Regions from separate parts of the Halomonas pelophila genome, predicted to be linked through region 2. Evidence: riboswitches for the same ligand, from Rfam matches in the RefSeq annotation. Region 2 holds a riboswitch; each other region holds the start of a gene.
What was found. Region 2 has a riboswitch for thiamine pyrophosphate ahead of ABE957_RS09995 (SLC5/6 family protein). Riboswitches for the same ligand answer to the same signal wherever they lie in the genome.
Positions count from the first base shown of each region.

Region 1: it holds a riboswitch for thiamine pyrophosphate, as region 2 does, so the genes downstream of both, ABE957_RS04340 (sodium:solute symporter family transporter) here and ABE957_RS09995 (SLC5/6 family protein) in region 2, are expected to answer to the same signal.
Region 3: it holds a riboswitch for thiamine pyrophosphate, as region 2 does, so the genes downstream of both, tenA (thiaminase II) here and ABE957_RS09995 (SLC5/6 family protein) in region 2, are expected to answer to the same signal.

Region 1 is NZ_JBEGCI010000003.1:191,176-193,437, reverse strand. It holds gene ABE957_RS04350 (ABC transporter permease) at 1-23, opposite strand, end outside; gene ABE957_RS04345 (ABC transporter ATP-binding protein) at 20-961, opposite strand; TPP riboswitch at 1,233-1,353, shown strand; gene ABE957_RS04340 (sodium:solute symporter family transporter) at 1,437-2,262, shown strand, end outside.
Region 2 is NZ_JBEGCI010000007.1:165,094-167,355, forward strand. It holds gene ABE957_RS09995 (SLC5/6 family protein) at 1-1,007, opposite strand, end outside; TPP riboswitch at 997-1,116, opposite strand; gene ABE957_RS10000 (hypothetical protein) at 1,230-1,895, shown strand; gene ABE957_RS10005 (HNH endonuclease) at 1,953-2,262, shown strand, end outside.
Region 3 is NZ_JBEGCI010000003.1:42,161-44,422, forward strand. It holds gene tenA (thiaminase II) at 80-748, opposite strand; TPP riboswitch at 817-938, opposite strand; gene ABE957_RS03650 (hypothetical protein) at 1,099-2,262, opposite strand, start outside.

The sequences.
Region 1 (2,262 bases), on a different contig from region 2:
ATGGCGATCTGCTGGGGGTTCATGGGCGCGCCTCCTTCTGCTGGCCGTCCTCCACCATGGAGACGAACATCTCCTCGAGGCGATTGGCGCGATTGCGCATCGACATCACCTGCATGCCCTGCTCGGTGAGCGACTCGAAGACGTCGTTGAGGCGCTGGCCGCGATGCACCACCACCGCCAGCTGGGCGTCGTCCACGCGATTGATCTCGAAGCCCTCGACCTCCGGGGCCGCCTCCACCGGATGGGCGAGATCGAGCAGGAAGGTCTCGGTATCGAGCTCGGCGAGCAGCTCGCGCACGCTGGTGTCGCGGATGATCTCGCCGTGGTTGATGATGCCCACGCGGCGGCAGAGGCTCTCGGCCTCCTCGAGATAGTGGGTGGTGAGGATGATGGTGACGCCCTCCTCCCGGTTGATGCGGCGCATGTACTCCCACATGCTGCGGCGCAGCTCGATGTCGACGCCGGCGGTGGGCTCGTCGAGGATCAGCAGCTTCGGGCGATGCATCAGCGCGCGGGCGATCATCAGCCGGCGCTTCATGCCGCCGGAGAGCATCCGCGCGCTGCCGTTGCGCTTGTCCCACAGGCTCAGGTCTCGGAGCAGCTCCTCGGCGCGGGGCAGCGCCTCGCGACGCGACATGCCGTAGTAGCCCGCCTGGGCCAGCACGATGTCGATGACCTTCTCGAACTGGCTGAAGTTGAACTCCTGGGGCACCACGCCGAGATGGTACTTGGCCCGGGCGAAGTCGGTGTCGATGTCGATGCCGAAGATCGAGATCTTCCCCGCGGTCTTCTGCACCAGCGAGCAGACTACGCCCAGGGTGGTCGACTTGCCGGCGCCGTTGGGGCCCAGCAGGGCGTAGAAGTCGCCCTGGGCGACGTCGAGGTCGATGCCCTTGAGGGCCTCGAAGCCATTGCCGTAGACCTTGGTCAACCCACGGATGGAAAGAGCCGGTTCGGCCATGAAAGATCCCGTAAAGAAAATGAATGGGATGCCGTGTCGGCACCCGCCAGAAAAAACACGCTCGAGGCGCGACACACGGGGCGCTGAGATGGGGGCGCCGCGGCGCAATTCAAGCCGCCGTTCAAGCCCCAGCTCAAGCAGTGGCCGGGGCCCTGCGCGCCCGGGCGCGACCTTCCCATCTTACGCCACTAGCCAGACAGTTCGCATGCTCATCGTTCATGCGGGCGTCGCGCGCCGTATTGACCCCGTGACGCCGGGGCCCTAGGCTGGAGCGCATTCCTGGGGGAGTCCTTGCGGACTGAGATTCCGGCACCGTGTATCGACGACACGGCCGGTAACCCTTCGAACCTGATCCGGATCATGCCGGCGAAGGGAAGGAAGTGCCATCCGGCCACGCTTCTCACCCAACGCAACTGCGTCCTCTCGTAGCGACGCTCGGCATCGCGCCGGGCCTTTCCATGCTAGGGAGAACGTCATGCTGCCGACCACTCATGCCTTCTGGTGGCTCATCGCCTTCGCGGCGCTGTTTGCCGTGCCGGGCATGCTCTACGCGCGCCGCCACACCGAGAGCCTCGAGGACTTCATCATCGCCCGCAACAGCCAGGGCGCCACCGCCACGGTGCTGACCCTGATGGCCTCGACGCTGGGCACCTGGATCCTGTTCGGCCCCGCCCAGGCGGCCACCTGGGGCGGGCTGGGCGCGATTGCCGGCTATGCGCTGGGCTCGCTGGCGCCACGGCTGGTGATGATTCCGCTGGGGCGGCGCCTGCGCGAGCTCTCGCCGGGCGGCCACTCGCTCACCGAGTTCGTGATGAGCCGCTACGGGCGCCCCATGTACGCCTTCACCCTGGTGATCATGCTGTTTTATCTCTTCATCTCCCTGGCCGCGGGGATCACCGCCATCGCCAAGATGGTCGGGCTGCTGGCGCCGGTGCCGCTCTGGGCGACCAGCTCGGTGGTGATGGCCGCCACCCTGCTCTACACCCTGTACGGTGGCCTGCGCGCCTCGATCTTCACCGACAAGGTGCAGATGGTCGTGATCCTGCCGCTGCTCGCCGTGCTGCTGATCGTCGGCTGGCAGGCCGCCGGCGGCCTCAAACCCACCCTCGCCGGCCTCGAGGCGACGGCGCCGCGGCTGCTGGACATCACCGACCTGGGCGGGCTCAAAGCTGGCCTCACCTTCTTTTTGGCCGTGATGCTGACCGGGCTCTTCTATCAGGGCAACTGGCAACGGGTCTACGCCGCCCAGAGCAACCGCGCCGTGGCCCTGGGCTTCCTGCTCGGGGGCCTTCTGAGCGCGC
Region 2 (2,262 bases):
CGGCGACCGGACCCCGCCACCACCAGCGAGGCGATGCCGTTCTGCAGGGTATCGACGCTGGAGGCCACCAGGGTGACCGCCAGCACCAGCGCCGGCAGCGCCAGCCAGTCCGGCGCCTCGGAAAGCAGCGCGAAGAAAGGAATCGGCGGCTCGCCAAGCGCCACGCCGGCCATGGCGGCCAGCATGCCGAGCCCGCCGATCACCATCACCACCAGCACGGTGATGCCGCCGCCGAGCCAGGCGCCGCGGCCCAGGGCACGGTCGTCCCGCGCCGCCCAGACCCGCTGCCAGTAGCCCTGATGAAAGAGGTTCGCCGCCGTCACCGCGATCACCAGGGTCAGCGCCACGGAGAGCGCATCGCCCGCCGGGATCGACGGCAGGGCCGCCGCCACCGGCATCTCGGGCAGGCGCGCAAGCGCCACCCCGCCGACCAGGGCCAGCAGGGCGATCAGCAGCCAGGCCTGCCAGCGGTCGGTGGCAAGGCTCGCCCGCAGCCCGCCCACTGCGGTGTAGAGCAGCGTGGAGATCGCCACGCCGATCACCACCAGCGCCGGTGGCACCTCGGAGAGCAGCGCGGTGATGGCCCCGACGGCGGTCAGCTCCGCGGCCAGGAAACAGGCCATGTAGAGCACGGAGACCAGCGACACCCAGCGCCGCACCCCGGCGCCATAGCAGGCCTCGGCGAACTCGCCGATGCTGCGCCCTTCCGGCAGGTGGCGGCGGATCGCCGGGCCATAGAGCCCCAGCACGATGAATGGCAGCGCCGAGCCCACGGCATAGCCGGCCAGCGCCAGCGGGCCGACGAAGGCGCCGATCTCGGGGGGCGCGAAGAGGATCCAGGCGCCCATCCCCGAGGCCAGGAAGGAAAGCCCCAGGGTCGAGGCACTCTGGGAGTTGCGCGCGGTGACGTAGTCGTCGAGGGGGCCATCGGCCCGGCGGGCCTTGAGGCCCAGGAATGCAAAGCACAGCAGCGCCGCGCCGAGCACGGCAGACGTCAGGACAGGCATGTCGCACTTCCTCCGCCGGTATGAACCGGATCAGGTTCCAGGGTCAGCGCCATGCGCTCTCTCAGCCCCGGCCGACGTGTGCGGCAGCGAGACTCCCCTGGCGACAGTGAATGGATTGTGGGATCGCGACTCAAGCCCGCGCCGTAACGGCCGATAGAGACAGGATCAAGGGGCATCATAACGTCGCCCCAGCGTGACGACCACCCGTGCCGGAGCCCCGAGATGCCCTACACCGAAGCCAAGGAACACGCCCCCGGACGCCTGCACGGGATCTTCGTCGATCCCTACAGCGCCTTCGACAACGCCGCCACCGAGCGCCTGCTGCATCTGCGCGTGGCGACCGAGGCGCTGATCCTGGCGCCGATGCACGAGGGTCGGCTGGTGCTGCGCGTCATCCACGGCTGGCAGAACGGCAGCTTCGAGCCCGCCGAGCTCTGCCACAGCGACCATCGGCTGGACTCCTTGGCCGCGCTGCGCCGGGTGGCCGACGACTACCGCCGGGCCTTCGAGGGTGGGCAGCCGCTGCCCTGCGACGGCACCGAGCTGCTCGCCAAGCCCCTGGCCCGGGCCCTCGCCGCCGCCGAGGCCGAAGGCCAGGCCCTCGACGAGGAGACCCGCACCATCCCCGCGCGCTGGCCCGCCTTCCGCCAGGGCCTGACCCTCTACACCTTCTTCAAGGTCTACCACCGTCTCACCTACAGCGAAGATGATGCCTACCGCGCGATTCGCTGCCAGACGCCGCAGGGGCAACGTGAGATCCACGAGTTCCACCTCGAGGAGGGCGAATTCGCCGTGGTGGCGCCCCGCGAGAATGAGAAAGCCGACAGCCTGCTGCTGCTGCACGAGAGCCAGCTGACGCCGGTGCTGCAGCTATTGGAGGAGTGTTAAATCACGAGGACTTGATTAGTATTTGTAGATACTAACTCTGCTTCTCAGGACGCCCCCTTGCTGAATATCGATCTCCGTATTCGACAAGCCGCATTCAAGAGGTTGGAGGCCATATCTCAAGCACCGTCCGGTGATGTGTCCTGGAATGCGATTGCCGAACCGCTGCCCTTCGATGATGGCGCTATCTACCTTGCCAGTCGCGCCATCGGCATCTTTAAGCCCAAACAGATGCCAGACGGCATCTTGAGCATCAAGACGGTCGTGCCCAAACAGGGCCGCACCAACATCTATGCCGATGGGACTAGCGATGAGGGTGGGTTCTGGTACTCGCTAGAGGCTGGCGGTCTGACGAAATCCGCTAATCGTC
Region 3 (2,262 bases), on a different contig from region 2:
GGCAATCTCGCGATTCCCCTTCTATCCCGTGGGTGGGCGGCCTGACCAGAACCAGCCCGGGACGTCAGGTAGGGCCAGCTCAGAGGCGCTGATCTAGCCCCATCTGCCAGAAGTCGATCTCGAGCCGGGTGGCGTCGCGGAACACCGCGGTGAGCTCGGCGAAGCGCGCCGGCGTCACCTCCGCCAGCCGGGCGTCGAGCCAGGCGCGCTCGTCCGCCATGGCCTGCTGGAAGGCCTCGCTCTCGTACATGGCGATCCAGGCGTCATAGGGGTTCGCCTCGCCGCGCACCGTGGTGGCGCGGCCATTGAGCCACTGGGCGATCTCGCCGTAGCCGACCAGGCAGGGGGCGAGGGCCACGTGCAGGTCGAGCAGGTCGCCGCGATGGCCGGTGTCCAGCACGTAGCGCGTGTAGGCAAGCGTAGCGCGGGCCTCCGGCAGGCGCGCCAGGTCCTGCTCGGAGATGCCCCAGCCGCGGCAGTAGTCCACGTGCAGCCCCAGCTCCACGTCGAGGATGGTCTTGAGGCCCTCGAAGGCGTGGCGCAGCTCGCTGAGGTCGCGGCTCTTGTAGGCGGCCAGGGCGTAGGCCCGGGCGAAGTGGATCAGGAACAGGTAGTCCTGCTGGAGGTAGTGGCGAAAGGCGCCTTCCTCGAGAGTGGCATCGCCGAGCCGGCGCACGAAGTCGTGCTCGATATAGGCGCCCCAGTCGTCCTGGCAGGCCGCGGTAAGGTCGTCGAATCGGTAGCCCATCGTGTCTCCGGTCAGGGGGCGATCCGGAAGCGGGGCGGGAGAGGGTGACCGGAGAAGGTGCCGCGAGGCAGGGGTCACCGCTTGATTCCTACGCCGGTACTAGCCGGATCAGGTTCCACGGGACCAGCGCTCGGTGTCTTCACACCCCGCGCCATCTCAGCCGGCTCTACCGGCACCCCGTCAAGCGAAGCGCTTACTCTAGCATCCTGTCGTCGTCTTGCCACCCTCTGCGGGGATTCCGGTGTCGTCCACTACCGGGGCTTTCGGCACCGGTTCTCCGGCGACAGGGCCGGACGGCGTGGTGCCGTGAATCACTGCACCGGCATCTTGCCGGGTAGCGCCGCGGCGCGTCATTCCGGCTCGGCGTCCAGCAGCTCGAACCACTCCGTGCGCTCGGGAAGGGTCAGCTCGCTGGCGGGCCGGCCGCTGGCATACCAGTCGCGGACGTTGCGCAGCTGCCATCGACGGCGTTCGCCGTCCAGCTCGATGCCCAGCCGAAAGGGCCCGTAGCGGGCGAGGGCGCGGCCCGCCAGCTGGGCGTCGCGCAGGGCGATGTTGGCCAGCAGCTCCAGGCGACTGCCACCCCGCACGGCGAGGTCCTCCAGGCGCAGGGTGTCGTCGTCGAACATCACGCGCACCTCGCCGCGCACCTCGCCAAGGGTCAGCCGGTCGCGCAGCCAGCCTCTCTCCCGGGCCGAGTCGACGAACAGGTTGACCAGCAGGCCGCTGTCGCGCATGGCCAGGTCGAGCCGGGCGTCGAGCGCCAGCGGTGCCACCCAGCGCATCTCTCCCTCGGGGACCTCGAGGCGCGCCCACCAGCCGCGGGTCAGGGCGCCGGCGGCGTTCTCCAGGCGCATGTCGCTCAGGCTCAGCGTGGAGCCTGCGACGTCGAAGCGCAGCGTCTCCAGGTCGCCCTCGGAGAGGCGAGCCTCCAGCGCCAGGGTGCCCTCCAGGACCTGCTCATCGAAGGCGAGGCGGGCGTCGGAGGCGGTGAGCGAGAGGCTGCCCTCGGCCGACAGGCCCTCGAGTCGCAGCTGGGTGGCCATCGTCGCCTGGCCCGACAGGAAGGCGATGCCGGCATCCTTGGGCAGGTAGTCATTGAAGGCGGCGAGGTCCGGTACCGCCACATCGGGCATGTCGATGCGCGTGCTGAGTGCCTCCAGGCCCTCGCTCGGGTCGAAGCTCCGCGCCCGGCTCTGGATCTCCAGCAGGCGGCCGTCGATCAGCGCGTCGCCTCCCTCCTGGCGGCGCAGGCCGAAGCGGGGCAGGGAGAGGTGCAGCTGCGCGCCGGGGTCGCTGGCCTCCAGCACCAGCGAGCCGTCGCCGAAGGCCTCGTAGTGCAGGAAGCGCACGGCAAGTCGGTCGGAGTTAACGCGAAGCTGGCTCTCGAGCATCACCTCGCCGCTTTCCAGGCCGAGGTCGAGGGACAGGCGTCCGCCCCCCTGGACGGCCAGGCCATGCTCGTCAGGCAGGAAGGCATTGAGGAAGCCGAGCCGGTCGAGCTGGCCATCCAA